DNA from 3 places in the Tissierella carlieri genome. Region 3 is predicted to be linked to each of the others. Evidence: riboswitches for the same ligand, from Rfam matches in the RefSeq annotation. Region 3 holds a riboswitch; each other region holds the start of a gene.
What was found. A riboswitch is a leader RNA that binds a small molecule or an ion and turns the genes downstream of it on or off. The one in region 3 is predicted to bind cobalamin.
Positions count from the first base shown of each region.

Region 1: it holds a riboswitch for cobalamin, as region 3 does, so the genes downstream of both, KQI38_RS07295 (YitT family protein) here and sucC (ADP-forming succinate--CoA ligase subunit beta) in region 3, are expected to answer to the same signal.
Region 2: it holds a riboswitch for cobalamin, as region 3 does, so the genes downstream of both, KQI38_RS00160 (methyltransferase domain-containing protein) here and sucC (ADP-forming succinate--CoA ligase subunit beta) in region 3, are expected to answer to the same signal.

Region 1 covers NZ_JAHLOH010000025.1:98,358-105,324, reverse strand. The annotation lists gene KQI38_RS07325 (CobW family GTP-binding protein) at 1-843, opposite strand, end outside; gene KQI38_RS07320 (Fur family transcriptional regulator) at 827-1,273, opposite strand; gene KQI38_RS07315 (metal ABC transporter permease) at 1,303-2,124, opposite strand; gene KQI38_RS07310 (metal ABC transporter ATP-binding protein) at 2,125-2,853, opposite strand; gene KQI38_RS07305 (metal ABC transporter solute-binding protein, Zn/Mn family) at 2,843-3,832, opposite strand; gene KQI38_RS07300 (phosphatase PAP2 family protein) at 4,028-4,636, opposite strand; gene KQI38_RS07295 (YitT family protein) at 4,912-5,763, opposite strand; cobalamin riboswitch at 5,907-6,092, opposite strand; gene lpdA (dihydrolipoyl dehydrogenase) at 6,181-6,967, opposite strand, start outside.
Region 2 covers NZ_JAHLOH010000004.1:56-6,318, reverse strand. The annotation lists gene KQI38_RS22540 (Y-family DNA polymerase) at 1-575, opposite strand, end outside; gene KQI38_RS00175 (ABC transporter substrate-binding protein) at 740-1,846, opposite strand; gene KQI38_RS00170 (ABC transporter ATP-binding protein) at 1,856-2,626, opposite strand; gene KQI38_RS00165 (FecCD family ABC transporter permease) at 2,623-3,612, opposite strand; gene KQI38_RS00160 (methyltransferase domain-containing protein) at 3,605-4,615, opposite strand; cobalamin riboswitch at 4,700-4,869, opposite strand; gene KQI38_RS00155 (ATP-binding protein) at 5,570-5,803, opposite strand; gene KQI38_RS00150 (hypothetical protein) at 5,791-5,970, opposite strand.
Region 3 covers NZ_JAHLOH010000033.1:93,925-100,891, forward strand. The annotation lists gene sucD (succinate--CoA ligase subunit alpha) at 1-317, opposite strand, end outside; gene sucC (ADP-forming succinate--CoA ligase subunit beta) at 337-1,494, opposite strand; cobalamin riboswitch at 1,684-1,871, opposite strand; gene eno (phosphopyruvate hydratase) at 1,997-3,289, opposite strand; gene gpmI (2,3-bisphosphoglycerate-independent phosphoglycerate mutase) at 3,421-4,947, opposite strand; gene tpiA (triose-phosphate isomerase) at 4,960-5,703, opposite strand; gene KQI38_RS10595 (phosphoglycerate kinase) at 5,813-6,967, opposite strand, start outside.

The DNA of each region.
Region 1 (6,967 bases), on a different contig from region 3:
TCCCGGAACATAGTTAAACTGAATCCACCTATTATCTTGGATTTCTACAATTCCTTTCGCCCTTAAAATATTTCCATATTCTTTGGATATATCAAATTTTCTTACAATATCCTCTATCTTATTTTTTGTAAAAATCCTAGAAGTTTCCAACCCCCAAGATTGAAATACTTTATGCGAATTCGATTTTTTTACTTTTTCCTTTACTACTCTGATATTCTTTACTTTTTTATTGATAGGACTAATAGTATTTTTCTCTGCCAATGAAATAATTGTATTTAATTTAAGCTCTTGCCAAGGTGTTGAAACTATATTTCCTCTACTATTAATCTTCTGTATTTGGCTAGTTACAAGTTCTATTTCTTCTTTACCAGTATTATTAGTTCTACTAAGCAAAATAGTCTTAGCATTTTTTATTTGATCTTCAAAAAACTCTCCAAAATTCGAAATATATAAATAAAATCTTTCTACATCAACAACTGTTATCAACATATTAACTTGGATTAAATCTTCTAATCTTTCTGACTTACAAGCTTTAATTATTTCAGATAATTTCCCTACTCCAGATGGCTCTATAATAATTCTCTCTGGATTGATTTTTTCAATTATTTCCTCAATAGATTTCTCGAAATCTTGTGTTAAAGAGCAACATATACATCCTGAATTTATTTCTTTAATTTCTAATCCAGACTCTCTTATTAGCTCTCCGTCTATACCTACTTCTCCAAATTCGTTTTCTATAATTACTACTTTTTCATTATAAAGTTTTTGACTAATCATCTCTTTTATTAAAGTAGTTTTGCCTGCACCCAAAAATCCTGATATAATATCAATTTTTATTTTCATGCATATCCTCCTCTATACATTCAGGGCAATAACCATGTATTTCTAACTTATGGCCTATTATACGAAACTTAGTATTTCGTTGTATTTGACTTTCATATTCCTCTAAGGGACAGTGTCCTATCTTTATCATTTTTTTACATGATAAGCAAATTAGATAGTGACTGTGTTCTTCCATATTTAGCTCATATAGATTTTTATCATCTTCTCCAATACTAGTCTTTATAGCTATATCCTTTAAAACAAAGGTATTTAATATCCTATATACCGTTGAAAAATTCATATTTACATTTGAATCTTGACTTCTTATAAATATTTCTTCCGCAGTAATAGGTGAATCTGTATTCTTCAATATATTTAAAATTACATTTCTCTGTTTCGTATTCTTTATTCCATGTTTACTAAATATTTCCTTATTATCTATTCTTCTCAATTTGCTATCTCCTTTTAATTATCTCAATTTTATTTTATCTTCCCTATAATTAAAGATATCACAAAGCAAATGGCATTTACAATAACTATTGTAGCTCCTGTTGGAAGGTCATAGATAAATGAAATAAGTATCCCTAATAGTACTGATAAAACTGATACTATTATAGATATAATTATAGTATTTTTAAAACTAGTAGATAATTGTAATGCTGTTACTGTTGGAAAAATAATCATACTTGAGATTAACATCGTACCAACTACTCGGATGCCAAGAACTACCGTTATGGATATTAAAATTGATATTAGATAATTTAATTGTTTGACATTTATCCCCATTGTCATAGCAAAATTTTCATCATAGGTAATTGCAAATAAACTATTATAAAATAGAATAATTAATAATAAAATAATTATGGATAAGATTACAGAAAGTATTAGTTCAAAATTGCTGATTACTAAAATACTTCCAAAAAGATAACTAAACAAATCAACATTAAATCCATTTGACAAGGAAGAAATTAGCACTCCTAAAGCCACTGAAAAAGATGATATAAGACCTATAGATGCATCCCCATCTATGTTATTTGTCTCAGTTAGTTTCAATATTATTATTGAGGCTACAGCAACTATTGGTATGGACATTAATATAGGTGACTGATTTAATAATAAGGCCATAGCCACTGTTGCAAAACTTACATGGGCTAATCCATCACCAATCATAGAATATTTCTTTAGTACAAGAAATATCCCTAGAAATGATGAAGAAATCGCTATTAAACTTCCCGCAACAATTGCCTTCATCATAAAATCATATTTTAATATCTCTCCTATTATATAAATTATATTTCCCAATTATATCCCTCCATCTATTTGATCTATATTGATAGGATTTGAGTATCTTCCTATTTCCTTTGAATGGAGGAAGGATTTATATGCGCCATAAAAAATAAGCTCTGTTTCAAGATATAAAACCTTATTTATATAATTTCCTAGAGTTTTCAAATCATGAGATACTACTATTACAGTTACATTATCCTCTTTATTTAATTCTTTGAGAATTCTATAAAGCTCATCTCTCATTTTAGTATCTAAATAGTTAGTGGGCTCATCTAGTATTAATATATTAGGTGAAGATACCATAGCCCGTGCCAAAAATACTCTTTGCTGCTGTCCTCCGGATAAATCACTTATTTTTTTATATCTTAAATCGTATATATCCAGTTTCTTGAGAATAGTATTTACTTTAATATAATCTTCCTCTGTATAGAATTTAAATATTCCTTTTTGTGATAATAATCCTGTTGCAACTATCTCCTTTACTTTTGCTGGAAAAAACTTATCACTTGAAATAGATTTTTGCGGAAGATAGCCTAATCTAGCTTCCCCATGAAAATTTATTCTGCCATCTGTACACTCTATTAATCCTAAAATTGCATTTAATAATGTGGTTTTGCCCGAACCATTAGGTCCAATAATTCCTAGATAATCTCCTTTATATAGGCTGAAGCTAATATCTTTTACTGCTTCATGCCTTCCATATTTTAGAGTTAAATTTTTTACTGATAATATCTCATTCTTCATAGCCAAGTCCTTCTTTTAATCTTTCTAAATTTCCTTTCATAATATCGATATATCTTACATCTGACTCTATCTCTTCCTTAGATAAATTATGTGCACCATGCAATAAAATCATTTTAGCTCCCGTTTCTGACGATATTATTTTAGCTACCTTAGGATCAATTAATTCTTCATAGAATATTGATTTTACCCCTGCATCTTCAATATTTTTAATTAATTCAATAATCATTTTAGGTGTTGGCTCTGCATTAGGAGAAAATCCATTGTATGGTGTAATAAACTCTAGATTATACCTCCTAGCAAAATAACTAAATGCAGAATGCCCACCATAGATAACCTTTTTTGAATTTACCTTCTCTAAAGCTTCTGCAATTTCTTTGTCTAGTAAGTCTAATTGTTTTTTATATTCTTCTGCATTTTTTATATAAAATTCCTTATTCTCTTTATCTGCTTTTGTAAGAGCTACGGTTATGTTATCTATCATTTTTTGTGCATATATAGGATCTAGCCATATATGAGGATCCTTATCACTGTGATCATGAGCATGGTCTTCATTCTCATCTTCTTCATTCTCATGACCCTCATGCTCATCTTCTTCATGCCCATGTCCTTCAAGTAGTTCTACACCTTCACTAGCATCAGTTATTATTAAATTATAGCCTTCAATATTATCTGCTATTTTTTTCGCCCAAGGTTCCATATACTCACCAGTATAAATAAATATATCCGCATTCTTAATATCTACCATATCTTTAGGAGTGGGTTCATATGAATGCGATTCTACTCCTGGTGGAAGTAATAAATTTACATCAACCTTGTCTTTGCCAATTTCCTTTACAAAATCATATTGAGGAAACAAAGTCGTTATAATTTTTAGTCTACCACTATTTATTTCTTCATGATCTGTGTTTTTACTGCAACCTGACATCAATAATATTACAAGAGAAATTATAAATGTCTTCCAAATCCTTTTTCCCTTCACCATATACTCCTCCTCGCTTCTAATCTTATTTTATTTACCACTTAAATGCCAACGCAAATCATTTGCATTTAATTTTTCGTATAAAAAACCTCTTAACTTTTACATTAAGAGTAATTTTATTTATATTTATTATATATAGAGATATATCCTTTGTCAATAATCTATATATAAATCTTTTAAGTGGCATATTTATTTTTATTCTTTAATTAACTTAATACTTATACAATAAAATATATACCCTATCAAATATCCACCTATTACATCTGTTGGCCAATGGACTCCTAAATAAATCCTACTAATTCCCATTAGACATATCATGACAAAAGATATAATATGGATTAGCTTTTTCTTCCTATCATTATCTACTTTTTTCGCCAATAAAAATGCTATTGTAGAATAAAGGGTCATTGTTACCATAGAATGTCCGCTAGGAAAACTTAATCCCCCTTGATTCACCAAAAAAAACTCTAATGGCCTCGTTCTTTGGAAGAATTGCTTTAATAAATAATTTAATAAATATGATCCCAGAGTTGATAACAACAATAATTTAGATATGTAATATTTCTTTTTGATTAACGTATATGATATCCCCATAGCAGTAACTGGCAATAAAAAATTTACAGATCCTATAAAGGATATAAATTTCATAAATGATAATATTCTTGGATTGGTATTATTATGTATGTACTTCATTATATCCACATCAAATAGAATACCCTCACTGCTACCATTAACCATAAAACCTAAAATTAAAAATATTATTAACATTAAACCTAAAATAAAATCTTTACCTTGCTTATTCATTTATACACCCCTATTATTTTTCTATCAAATTCATTATACCAAAGTTCTCGTAAAATACAAAAAACTTCTTAATAAAAAAAGGCTTCTAAAGGAGAATTTTAAGGAAAACTTTTTGGTCACTGCATAAGCGACTTGTACGAAATCAAAATGTTCGACAATCTGCTTAAAACTCAAATAGGTCAAGTTCTAAAATGAAAAAGACAAAAAAAGTAGAATTTTCTTATTCGTTATAGAAAAGGTTCATTTCTTTAGTGAAATCAACCTTTCTATTAATCTTATTCTTCTATGTTTTTAAATCCATCACCTAATACTTCATAAACATTACTTACTGTAATAAATGCATCTTTATCTATGCCTTTAATATAACTTTTCAATTTAATAAAATCTCTTCTATCTATAACTGTTACTACTACATTCTTTTTCTCTCCTGTATAAGCTCCTTTAGCATTATATATAGTCGCCCCTCTTTCCAAATCATTTACTATATATTCTTTAATATCATTACTATATTCACTCACTATATTGACTTCTTTGCACAAACTTATACCCTCGATAGTCCAATCTATTACTACACCATTTAATATAATTCCCAATAGAGAATACATTCCCAACTCAGGCCCGAATGCAAATCCAGCCATTATTATTATAATGAAGTCTGATATAAGCACTCCTTTGCCAAGCTCTATCCCAAAGAACTTATTTATTATCTTTGCTATTATATCAGTTCCACCTGTTGATGCATTTTGATTAAATACAATCCCCATACCTATTGCCGATATAAAAACTCCAAAAATTAGCTGTATTATAATGTCTTCTACTAAAGGCTGTTGTATAGGTATAACTCTCTCAAATAAAGAAATGGTTATAGAAGTCCCCAGACTTGCATAAATAGTCTTAAATCCAAAGCTGGTTCCCACAATAAGAAAACCAATTATAAATAAAACTATGTTAATGATTATCATAATAGCTCCTATTGATAAAATTGGAATCCAATGATTAATAACAATCGCAAGTCCATTAGCTCCACCTACAGCTAATTTCTGGGGCATAAGAAAGAAATATAAACCTGCTGCTACCATTATCATACCAAGAGTTATAAATACATATTCTTTTATTTTTCCTTTCAAATATATTCCTCCTTTATAATTTTTATTTACAAAAAACCTCCCAAAACTTAAGTGTTCTGGGAGGCACAAAGAAATAGACAGATTATATAATTTGTCTACATATTTAAATCTGCTTTTAACACCCCCTATCGACCGTAGAGTTTTTTAGTGCATAAGTAAAGGCAGGTCTTCTGACTTTGGTTCATAAGGACTTAAAGTCTTCCCGATTTATTCAGTGACATTAGTTTTAAATCCTTCCCCATTACAGCGGCGGGACCGTATAGGCATTTAACCTATTTCCCTTTTAAGCAAAGAATATTTTTCTCTGCACCTTCACCTAATTATTTAGTTATCAATTCAAGTATATAGTATATTATTATTACAGTCAACTATATGTAGCACCAACTAATCTCACCAAGAAAAAGAAGATAGGATATCCTATCTTCTTTTTCTTGGTGGTGCTATATGAATCGCTTTATCTTCTAATCCCAATGTAGCCTCAAAAAATGCTTCTGAAAGAGTTGGATGGGCATGAATTGTTCTCATTATACTATATATATCCAATCCATTAGCTATAGCCAGTGTTCCTTCTGCAATTAAATCATTTGCATGAGGTCCAAGTATATGAACTCCCAGAACCTTCTTATCTTCTTCTCCAGCAAGTATTTTTATTATTCCCTCTCCTTCTCCTAAGGATAAGGCCTTTCCATTGGCTGCAAACATAAACTTACTAGCCTTATAAGGTATTCCTTTTTCTTTAAGCTCTTCCTCAGTGTAGCCTACATGAGCTACCTCATTCATTGTAAATACGCAATTTGGATAGATATCTAAGTTGACATCTGGTGTATGACCCATTATTTTCTCCATTACATATTCACCTTGTGCAGATGCCACATGAGCTAATTGAACTCCTCTATTTACATCTCCTATGGCATATATGCCAGGAATATTTGTCTCAAACTCATTATTTACAAAAACACCTTTGTCATCATATTTAATCCCTAATTCATCAAGGTTTAACCCTTCTATTACGGGACCCCTTCCTGATGCAATAAGTACTTTATCTCCTATTACTTCTATTTCTTCGTCTTTTTCTTTATATTTGGCTAAAACTCTAAGTTTATCTCCCTCTTTGGTGATTTCTTTAGCCCTAATATCAACATATGTTTCAATTCCTTGTTTTTTCAACATTGGTACTAATCTTCTTGAAATCTCCTTATCTGCA
Region 2 (6,263 bases), on a different contig from region 3:
TATCCTTTAATATCAGCTATGGTACATGTCTCCCAACCCAATGCATGATCTATTAGCAGTTCTGCATTAATACCAAATAGCTTATATAATAAATCTTCATTATGATAATCAGTAGGCTTGCCTATAGAACATCTTGCAATATCCCCCATGGTAAATAGTCCTTGTTTTTCTAATCTTCTAGCATATCCTTTACCTACACGCCAAAAGTCTGTTAGGGGCTTATGTGACCAGAGCAATCTACGGTAACTCATTTCATCTAGTTCAGCTATTTGCACACCATTTTCATCTATCGGAATTCGTTTTGCTTGAATATCCATTTCAATTTTAGCTAGATATAGATTTGTGCCAATCCCAGCTGTTGCTGTAATTCCTGTGGTGCTAAGTATTTCCAAAAGTATTTTAGTAGTAAGGTCTCTAGCTGATAGATTGTAGGTATTTAGGTAATTTGTAACATCCATGAAAACCTCATCTATGGAGTAAACATGGATATCTTCAGGTGCAATATATTTTAAGTAAATATTATAAATTTTCCTACTATATTCTATATAATATGCCATTCTAGATGGAACTACGATATAGTCAAGTGAGAGATTGGGCGAAGATTTTAATTCAGTATAATTGAAAGAAATATAAGTTAAATTATAATTTTCTTGTCAAAATGGAGTAGTCAAAGTCAAAAATATTATATCCTTCACTTTATTATCAATGATATAGCCTAATTCTACTATTAATAATAATACTAATTACTTAAAATACTATTGTATAGTTCATCATTTAATTTAATATTGTATTGCCTTTCGTAGTAATCAAACATATAGTCTTTAAAGAAATCTTCTTCTATTGTGCCTTCATAGTTCTTCATTGTCATCCACACTAAAGTAAGTGGAGAGTCTGCATTGGGAGCCCCCCAATTAAACATTCCTCTTGGCATATTATAAACTTGCTTGTTTTTCACTGCACTTATCTTTGACCAATCTTGCCCATCAAATTGATTGTTTAAGTACTTATCTGCATTAGTTCCACCAAAATCATATATTACATCTGGATTCCATTCATATATTTGCTCCATACTTACTTGAACTCCATCTCCATCTGTACCTGATGCACAGTTTATTAGACCAGTTTTTACAAGCCAATCATCACCATAATAATTTCCACCTCTAACAGCTATAATTCCTCCATCATTTGAATTTATCATTATGGCTTTTTTCTTATTTTCTCCTGTTTTTTCTAGTGGCTCTTTTACTATTTCATTGGCTTTTTTCCACTCTTGTTCTAATGAATCACTTTCATCTTTTTCAAATATATCTCTCATTAATTTGTCTATTTTAACAGACCATTCTTCATTTCTAGAGTCATTTTGGAAAAAATCTACTACTGGTACTCCTAGTCTATCCAATCCTTCTTTCTGAGTATCTCCATATACTAAAATTAAATCTGGTTTTAAATTCATAAGTTCTTCTACATTAGAAGTATATCCATCTATAAAACTAGTGTTAATATCCTTCCAATTTGGAATTATAAGTTCTAATATTTCTGGATTTGCATTGGAAAACCCTTTTGGATGAGAACCTACAATTTTAGTGGTGTCCTTTACAACTGATGCAAAAGTTGCTGGTAGTGGTGGTGCTATTATTACTACTCTATTTATATTTTCTGCAACTGGTATTTCTACTTCTGCTCCTGTTAAGTCTACTATTTTTTTAGTTTCAGACTTAGGCTCTACACTTTCTGTCACTGCAGGTTTATTTTCAGGCACAGTTTTTTCTTCATTATTCTTACTACATCCACTTAATGCTAAAGTAAATGTAAGCCCTGCTATTAATAACGTATATTTTTTATTCATAATTACCTCCTAATCTAATAAGACAAAAGTTTTTTTATTTATTCCCATACTTTTTAAATCTAGTATTTTAGATTTCATTCCAAAATACACCTCTATATTCTCTTCGCTTAATATTTCCTCTGTTAGACCATATTCATAGCTGTCTTTACCTAGAAATAAGGTGTAGTCTGAAATACTCATGGCGTTTTCTGGGCTATGAGTATTTATTATACAAGATATTCCCTTGCTTTTAGATAGATTTAAAATCTTGTCTAAAATTATCTTCTGATTTTTAAAATCTAAATGAGCTTCTGGTTCATCTAATATTATTAATCGTGGCTCTCCTGCTATTGCCCTTGCTAAATACACCATCTGAAGTTGTCCACCACTAAGTTCTGTACACTTCCTATCTTTTAAATGATATATTCCCACTTCTTCCATAGCAATTTTTGACTTCTCTTCATCTATTTTCTTTGGCATACTAAATGGAGGCATTAATTTCGTCCTTCCCATTAGTACCAAATCATTTACTCTATAAGGTAAATTAGTCTTTCCAGCTTGTGGAACATAGGCTACTTCTTTTTTATTTAAGATTTGATCTACTTTACTTCCATCTAAGCAGATTTCACCACTACTTAATTTAAATATACCTAGCAGACATTTTAAGAAAGTCGTCTTTCCAACTCCATTTTGTCCAAGTACTGAAACTATTGTATTGTGGTCTATTTCTAAATTTATATTACTTAAAATATTTGTCTTTCCATCATAAGAAAAACATCCATTTTTCATTTCTAATTTCATTTTATATCTCTCCTAGTATAAGTATAGATAAACATTGGAGCACCTAAAATAGCGGTTAATATTCCTATAGGAATTTCTGTTCCAGTGAGTGACCTTGCTATTAAATCTACTAAGACTAAAAATATAGCTCCCACTATTCCTGAAAAAGGTATTAAATATCTATTATCTGCTCCTATGATTTCTCTACATATATTTGGAATAAGCATTCCTATCCATCCAATTATTCCAGATACCATTACTGCACCAGAAGTTATTAATGTAGAGGCCATTATTACTAAAACCCTATTTCTCTTTGGATTTACTCCAAGGCTTTTTGTATCTTCATCCCCTAGAGATAGAATGTTTATTCTCCATCTTAAAATAAACAGTATTACTATTCCACTTATTATTGGAACACTTGCTAAAAATACTTTATCCATACTAGCTCCAGTAAAACTACCCATTAGCCAATATGTTATTGATGGAAGAGTTGATTCTGTATCTGCAATTAGTTTTATAAAAGAAGTTAAGGCATTGAAAAAAGAACCTACTATAACTCCTGATAACACTAGAGATAGTACAGAATCTTCTACTTTTATCTTTGCAATTAAATAACTTATAGCGACACTTAATATTCCCATTGAAAAGGATATTGTAAGTAGTAGTTTAGATGAACCTGGAAATAACAGTAATGCTAGTGCCGCTCCAAATCCAGCTCCACTACTAACACCTAGTATATCTGGACTTACTAAATTATTTTTAAATATACCTTGAAAAGAAGTTCCCGCTACTGAAAGTCCAAAACCAACCAGTATATTTAATAATACTCTTGGAATTCTAATATCCCAGATTACAGTACTATTAAAGGATTCCTCTGAAACACTATGAATTTTATTTGAAAATGCTTCAATTACTTCTCTAGGTTCAATACTATATCTTCCTAAAAATAGAGATACAAAAGAAACTAGGATTAAAATAATAATTCCTAGTGCTATTTTTTTATTCATTTATATTACCCTTTTTAAATATAGTCCTTGGATGATTTTCAATTTCCACTTCTACAAGTGAATACTTATTTAAACTTTCCATTACTAAACTTTCTGGCTTTAAAATGTCTAATCCATTTAAATTACCTGAAAGCCATCCTAGTATAAAGTTCTTAGGCTTAGTAAAATCATCATTCATTTGATGAGTGCTCACATATAAACATCCGTCATCATCTAAGGAATTATAAATTTTATCACTCATATTATCCATGTCTTTTACAAAGTCTAAAACTCCTGAAGTTATAATTAAATCGTATTTTTCTGTAGGTGTATAAGTATTAAAATCTCCTACTTCAACTTCTACTCTGTCTTCTACTTTATTTTCTGCTATAACGTCTTTTGTAAAGTTAATAACTTGTGCTTGGTCTATTAATGTACATTTTGCATTTGGGAAATTTTTGGCGATTTCAACTGAAAGAACTCCTGAACCACAACCTAAATCAAGTACTTTTATTGATTTGTTTTCGTCAAATAATGACTTCATAAGCTTTACAAATCCCTGTACTCTACCTAAGTACATTGAATTTCTAGCTCCTCTTCCCATTGACCTAAAGTCAAAGAAATCAGATCCATTGTCTTTATTTGCATTATCTCTATCTGCTCCATTTTTCAATAAATCATGGATATTGTCTATATTGGTTAAATCTTTCCAGTATAGAAGGTTTTCACCTAGATACATATTAGATTTTTCATTTAAGAAGTAATTAGTTTCATCTGTATTTTCAAAGATTCCATTTTCATATTTTATGTAATCCATAGATACTAAGGATTTCAAAAAGTACTCTAAATTCTTTTCATCTAAATGTAATGATTTAGCTAGTTCATCTATAGATTTTCCAGTTTCTAAACAGTTGAATATATTAAGTTCTAATGCCGTATAGATAAGTTTTGTCTCTAAATATTGAAATGTTAAATTTATTAATTTACTACCATCGTATTTTGGTAATTCGTTTGCGTTTTTCATAATATCCTCCTAATATATAATATGTTTTTTATAGTACATATTAGGCTATGTCTTTTTCATAATATTAATTACCTCCCCATCGAAAGCTTAATAGATAATTAGGCAGGTCTCCTGACTTAAAGATTTAGAATACCTCACCTTCCCAGTTTCCCAGTGGTTTATAAGGTACAACTCTTTTTACAGTAGCGAGGGCTGTTGTGGATTTTAACCACATTCCCTATTAAGTTAATAACACCTAATTTATATAGTATATTGTATATGTCGATTATACTTTCATTGATAACTATTGTCAATGAGAACCATTCTCTATGCAACACATTAATAATATATGGTTAAGATAGAACTTCAAACCCATTGATTTATCTATACTTCATGCTCGTGTCATTATTATAGCACGTTCCCCTCAAGCTGGGTCGGAGAAAATATGGTCATTCTATTAACATTTAGAGCTGTTTTTATGATTTTAGATATAAATTTAAAGAGGATTTAATCTATGTCCATCTTCCCTAAAGTTGTTATTTACCATATCTAATGACATTTAATACTATTTAAAATTCTTAAGATTTATTCATGCCATTACTTTGACAAGAGGGATTACACACAATAGTAAATTATTTGCTAATTTAGGTCCATTGGGATTTTTAAGTGCATCCTTAATATTATATACAAAAAATTCTAAATGACTTGGTTTAATTGGTTTTTTTGGATTTTGGGGTTACTTCAAAAAAGTTCAAGACAGAATTAAAAATCTAATTTTATTGTTAGTCGATCCCGTTTCTGAATATTTTTTATTTACATTCGTACTATCCAACTTTTATATACAGCCACTTAAAACACTTACCATTATAAATGATATTAACAGCAATACTGCTAAATGTTTCATAATTTGCTTTTTCATTTTTTATCCTCCTTATAATTTTGACTAAAATTTAAGTCTATAGCTGTTTTAGTAAATCAAAGGTTGATATTAGATAAAGAAAAAACCTTTGCTGAACTTTCCAACAAAGACTTAGATATATTTTTTAAGCGATAATGTAATTGTGAATCGACTGCCTTGGGCTGATTTTTTTCATATACTATGGTTCCTTCGTGCTGAATTATGATTTCCCTTGCAATAGCAAGACCAGGACTTGAACCACCAAATTCTCTGGAGCGAGATCTGTCTACTCCATAAATTAGATATAGCATGCTCTATCAATACTTAAAATATCAGTAGCTAATCTTTTTGCAGGTTTAAGAACTAATCCTGATAAAAAATACATGAACCCTACACCTGTGACTATGGCTACCACCATAAATAAAAAACTGAATCGTGAATATGGCCCCACTGTTTCTTCGATAATTATCTCATTCAAATTATCAAGTTTGATTTCTCGTATTTCCTCATCTAATTAGAAATCTAATTAATCAATATTGATTTTTTATTATTAACTGCAATGGATCTATAACGTTTACGTTAAGATTATAAAGTTCCGAAATTGTAAAAGCCACACACAACAGAGTGAGAAACATTGAGGTAATAAGTGTGAGCCTGATTCTCAAAGAAATCCCTTTTTCATATGTCATCCTCCCTAACAATTAAATCGTTTTGTAAACTTAAATGAAAATTGAGGACTCCAACCTCTGTATGGTACAATGTTTTTGCTAG
Region 3 (6,967 bases):
ACCATATCCTTTATAGGAATATGCTCGGTAATACAAATTACCATATCTAATTCTAAATCCACAGCCTCCAATATAGCATCTGCTGCAAACTTTGCCGGAACATATATTATAGAAACATTAGCGCCAGTGTTATCTACAGCTTCCTTCATAGTATTAGATACAGGTACACCCTCAATTTTCATATTCCCTTTACCCGGAGTAACTCCCCCGACTATATTTGTACCATATTCCAACATTTGCTTTGTATGATAAATGGCTGTATTTCCCGTTATTCCTTGCACTATTACTTTAGTAGATTTATCAACCCATATACTCATTATTTAGTCCACCTTTCTGTTAAATTAGTTCTAGTATTTTCTTAGCACCTTCGCCCATATTTTCTACTGCAAATATATTCAGATTAGAGTTTTTTATTATTTCCATACCTAAGTCAGCATTAGTTCCTTCCAATCTGATTACTAAAGGAATATTTAATTTCAGCTCTTTTGCCGCATTGACAATTCCTTTAGCTATAACATCACATTTCATTATTCCACCAAATATATTGACAAAAATTCCTTTGACCTTATCGTCTAATAATAGTATTTTAAACGCATTTGTTACGTTTTCTTCTGATGCTCCTCCTCCAACGTCAAGAAAATTAGCCGGTTCTCCCCCGTGAAGTTTTATTAAATCCATAGTAGCCATAGCTAAGCCCGCTCCATTTACCACGCATCCAATATTTCCATCTAATGATATATAAGACAGTCCATGCTTTGAAGCCTCTACTTCTTTCTCATCTTCTTCACTTAAATCCCTATAGCTAAGTATATCTTCATTTCTAAACAGGCCATTTTCATCAAAATTCATTTTTGCATCCAAAGCTATTAGTTTTTTTTCTTCTGTTAATACTAATGGGTTTATTTCTACCAGAACGCAGTCCTTTTCCACAAAAATACGATATAAGTTCATCATTAATCTTACTGCTTCGTTTATTATCTCAATAGGTAAATTAATGTCAAAACATATTCTTCTGGCTTGAAATTCTGTTAGTCCCGTCAAACAGTCAATCTTCTCTTTGTAAATCCTATCAGGATTTCTTAATGCTACCTCTTCAATTTCAGTTCCACCTTCTTCAGAAGCAATAAGAGTTATGCTTGATGTATCCCTATCTAATACAAATCCTAAATAGTATTCTTTATCAATATTACACCCTTCTTCTATTAATACAGCTTTAACTTCTTTTCCCTTTTTTCCTGTCTGATGTGTTACTAACTTTTTCCCCAATAGCTCTTTAGAATATTTCTTAACTTCATCTATCGATTTAGCTATCTTAACTCCTCCTGCTTTTCCTCTTCCACCAGCATGAATCTGAGCTTTTACAACTGCCACATCAGTACTTATTGTCCAAGAAGTTTTTTCCGCTTCTTTCGCATCATATATAACTCTGCCATTAGGGACTGGAATCCCATAATTCTTCAATAATTCTTTTGCCTGATATTCATGTATATTCATCTTTATCCCTCCAATTTATTTTCAAAAAAATAACTCAGCAAAAATTTGCTGAGTTATTACTATGGTTTTGCAAAATAAATATTACAAAACAAAAAAACCTTTCTGCAATAGAAAGGATATTATCAATAGAGTAGAATAAATATTTAATCTACCTTATAAATAACACCTTCTCATCCGCGTGAGTAATAAACAGCGTTTTTTTCATTGGCAGGTCTCCTGACTTAAGAATAACAAACCCTACACCTTCCCATACTTTAAGTACAGTGGCATCTGCAAGGTTCTATCTATCACAGTGGCGGGACCGTGTCGGATTTAAACCGAACTTCCCTTTTAAATAATCCTATATATAAGATTATACCAATGAATAAAATATTAAATTTTAAGTAGAATATATCATAGGCAATATAAATTGTCAAATTTAAGTCCTCTTATTTATTCCTAAATCTTCTCTTGATATAGAAAGATTCTATTGCATGCAATAGAATCTTTTTATATCTAAATATTATTTCTTTATATTATAAAATGTTTTTCTTCCTCTATAAATTGCTTCTTCACCTAGCATATCTTCTATTCTAAGTAATTGATTGTATTTTGCCACTCTATCCGTTCTTGAAGGAGCTCCTGTTTTAATTTGTCCTGCGTTCATTGCTACTGCTAAATCTGCTATAGTAGTATCTTCAGTCTCACCTGATCTATGAGATATAACTGCAGTATATCCATTTATCTTTGCCATTTCAATTGTATCTAATGTTTCAGTTAATGTACCTATTTGATTTAATTTAACCAATACTGAATTGGAAATTCCTAAGTCTATACCTTTGTTCAATCTCTCAGTATTTGTAACAAACAAATCGTCTCCCACTAATTGAATCTTCTTCCCTAATCTTTCTGTCAGCTGTTTCCATCCATCCCAATCATCTTCAGCTAAACCATCTTCTATGGAAATAATCGGATATTTGTTTACTAATTCCTCATAATAATTTATCATCTCATCTACAGTAAGAATTCTGCCCTCTCCAGCTAAATTATAAACCTTCTTTTCTTCATCATACATTTCTGTAGCCGCTACATCTAGTGCCAGCATTATTTCTTCCCCTGGTTTATACCCTGCCTTTTCTATAGCTTCTACTATAGTTTTTAATGCTTCTTCATTACTAGATAAATTTGGAGCAAATCCGCCTTCATCACCTACTGCTGTATTTAGACCTTTAGATTTAAGAACAGACTTTAGATTGTGGAATATTTCTGCACCCATTCTAAGAGCTTCTCTAAAGCTTTTTGCCCCTACAGGCATTACCATGAATTCTTGAATATCCACATTATTATCAGCATGCTCTCCACCATTTAGTATATTCATCATAGGAACCGGTAATGTTTTAGCATTAACTCCACCTACATATTGATATAAAGGCATTCCTAATTCATCTGCCGCTGCTCTGGCTACTGCTAGGGATACTCCAAGGATTGCATTGGCACCTAGTTTTCCTTTATTGGGTGTACCATCTAATTGAATCATCAATTTATCTATTGCAGTTTGCTCAAACACATCCATTCCTATTACTTCTTCTGCTATTATATTGTTAACATTATCTACGGCATTCATAACACCCTTGCCTAGAAATCTTCCTTTATCTCCGTCTCTTAACTCTACAGCTTCAAATGCACCTGTAGATGCTCCTGATGGAACTAGAGCTCTTCCAAAAGCACCATCTTCTGTCCATACTTCTACTTCAACTGTAGGATTGCCTCTTGAATCTAATACTTCTCTTGCATAAACATCTACTATTATACTCAAATTTAACTCCTCCTTTAGTTAATTCACAATTATCAATGCACAATGCACAATTGCTAAGGAATGTTTTGGGGTCTTTATGACCTTCATTCACCGCTTTCATAATTGTGAATTGTGAACTGTGAATTGTGCATTTATTTTACAAGTGATTTCCCCGTCATTTCTTCTGGTTTTTCTAACCCCATCAGTTCTAATATAGTTGGTGCTAAATCTGCCAGAATACCTTCTTGTAGTTCTACATCCTTATATCCCACAAGAATTAATGGTACCTTGTTACTTGTATGAGATGTTACAGGACTACCATCTTCATTTATTAGCATTTCTGCATTTCCATGGTCTGCTGTAATTAATGCCTTGCCCCTCTTCTCTATAAGGAGTTCTATTATTTCTCCTAAACAGCTATCTACCGTTTCTATAGCCTTTACTGTGGCAGATACTACTCCCGTATGACCTACCATATCTGGATTTGCAAAGTTTAATATGATTAAATCATATTTATCCATTCCTAATCTATTTAATACTTCATTCTTTACTTCTATGGCACTCATTTCTGGCTGCAAATCATAGGTTGCCACCTTTGGAGATGGAATCAATGCCCTATCTTCGTTTGCATAAGGTTCTTCTATACCTCCATTGAAGAAAAATGTTACATGGGCATATTTTTCAGTTTCAGCAATTCTAAGTTGGGATAATCCCTTATTGCTAATATACTCTCCCAAAGTGTTTCTAGGTGATTCATCCGTATAAGCCACTTCTACGTTTTCTATGGTTTTATCATATTCTGTCATGGTGACATAAAAGGTATTTACTTTTTTCTCTCTTTCAAATCCCTCAAAATTGTCATCTACAAAAGCTCTAGTAATTTGTCTAGCCCTATCTGGTCTAAAATTAAAGAATATAATTGAATCATTATTATCTATAGTTGTAACAGGTTCATCATTCTCTTTTATAATAGTTGGAATAATAAATTCATCTGTAATATCTTCATTATAGGATTTCTCTATGGCTGATATTGGATTATCATTTTCATTACCTTTGCCTAGAGTAAAAGCATCATAGGCTAGCTTCGTCCTATCCCATCTCTTATCTCTATCCATAGCATAGTATCTACCAGATATAGTCGCTATTTTTCCTACACCTATTTCCTCTATTTTGGTCATTAGATCTTTTATATCTTCTTTACCTGCAGTTGGTGATACATCTCTGCCATCTAATATTGCATGTATATAAACATTATTAAAATTCTGTTTTTTCATTAGTTTCAACAACGCATATAAATGTGTATTGTGACTATGAACTCCGCCTGATGATACTAATCCAATTAAATGAACTTTAGAATTATTCTTTCTAGAATTTTCTATTGCTTCTAAGAATTCTCCTTTTTCGAAGAAATCGCCATCTGCTACAGACTTAGATATCTTAGTTAAATCCTGATATATTATACGTCCTGATCCAATATTCAGATGGCCTACTTCCGAATTACCCATTTGTCCCTCTGGGAGACCAACTGCTGAGCCACTTGCTTCCAGAATAGTATTCGGATATTCTCTAAATAACCTATCTATATTTGGTGTATTAGCTAGTGTAACGGCATTGCCGTTATATTCTTTTCCTATACCAAAACCATCAAGTATTATTAGCATAACTGGTGCTTTAACCATATTATCCTCCAATTAAAAATTTATTAAATCCACAAAATCTTCAGCAACTAGACTAGCCCCTCCAACTAAGGCACCATCTATTTCAGATTTATCCATTAATTCTTTTATATTGCTTGGCTTCACAGATCCACCATATTGAATTCTAATTACATTTTTCTTTTCACTATATTTTTCCCCTATAGTTTCCCTTATAAAAAGGATCATATCGTTTGCATCATCTGATGAAGCAGTCTTGCCTGTACCTATAGCCCAAATCGGTTCATATGCAATTACGATATTATCTAGGTCTTTTTCTTTTATTTCCTCAAAAGCTTTTAAGATTTGAGATTTGACCACATCTTTTTCTGTATTTGCTTCTCTTTCCTCTAAAGTCTCTCCTACACAAACTATTGGCTTAATATCATGGGAAATAGCAGCTTTTATTTTTTTATTTACTGTAATATCTGTTTCATTAAAATATTGACGTCTCTCAGAATGGCCAATTATTACATAATCAACCCCTAGTTCCTTTAACATCTTTGGAGAAATTTCACCTGTAAAGGCTCCATTTTCTTCCCAGTGCATATTTTGGGCACCCAGTTTTATATTAGTATTTTCTACAGCTTTTTTTACATCTTGGATAATAGTAAAGGGTACACAAAGAACTGCTTCTACGTCCTGATTTAAATTGTGGGATTTTATTCCTTCCACTAATTGTAGTCCTTCACTTATTGTATTATTCATTTTCCAATTTCCTGCGATTATAGGAGTTCGCATTAACATTACCCCCCTCTGTATTTAGTGAATAGTGAAGAGTGAATAACTAATAGTTGAAAACCCTAAAGTCCTTACCCAAAACTTTTCACTATTCACTATTAGTTATTCACTATTTATTTGTTATTGCCTCAATTCCTGGTAGAACTTTTCCTTCAAGAAATTCTAAGGAAGCTCCTCCACCTGTTGAAATATGAGTCATTTTTTCTGCATAGCCTGATTTTTCAACTGCTGAAGCTGAATCTCCACCACCAACTATAGTTATACCTTCTGATTCCGCCATAGCTCTTGCAATGGCATCTGTACCCTTTGCAAAGTTTTCCATTTCAAATACTCCCATAGGTCCATTCCAGATTACCGTCTTCGCTTCTTTGATTAGGTTTGAGAATAATTTTATAGATTCATCACCTATATCTAATCCCATCATATCCTCGGATATATTATCTATTTTAACAGTCTTAAATTCAGTATCATTTTTAAATTCTCTCGCAGCTACTACATCTACTGGCAACATTAATTTGACATTATTGTCTTTTGCTTTTTGCAATAGTTCCTTTGCTAGCTCAATCTTATCTTCTTCCAGTAAGGATTTACCAATTTCATATCCCTGTGCCTTTAAGAAAGTATAAGCCATTCCGCCACCAACTATTATGGTATCTACCTTATTTATAAGGTTTTCTATTACTCCTATTTTATCTGATACCTTTGCACCACCTAATATGGCTACAAAAGGTCTCTCAGGTGACTCTAAAGCCTTACCCATTACAGATATCTCTTTATCCACTAAAAACCCTACAGCAGAAGGTAAATAGGTGGATACACCTACATTAGATGCATGAGCCCTATGAGAAGTTCCAAAAGCGTCATTTACATATAAATCTCCTAATGATGCTAAATCCTTTGCGAAGTTTTCTTCATTCTTTTCTTCTTCTTTTCTAAATCTTGTGTTTTCAAGTAATAAAACATCTCCATCTTCCATAGCATCTATTTGTTTTTTCACCGCACTAGATACAACATTATCATCTTCTGCGAATATAACTTCTTTGTTAAGTAGTTCTGTTAGCCTATCTGCTACTGCTTTCAATGAATACTTTTTATTTGCTTCTCCCTTTGGTCTACCTAAATGTGACATAAGTATAATCTTAGCATCTTTTTCAATTAAATAATTTATAGTTGGTAGTGAAGATGTTATTCTTATATCATCCGTAATTTTACCATTTCCATCCATTGGCACATTAAAATCACATCTAACCAATACTTTTTTCCC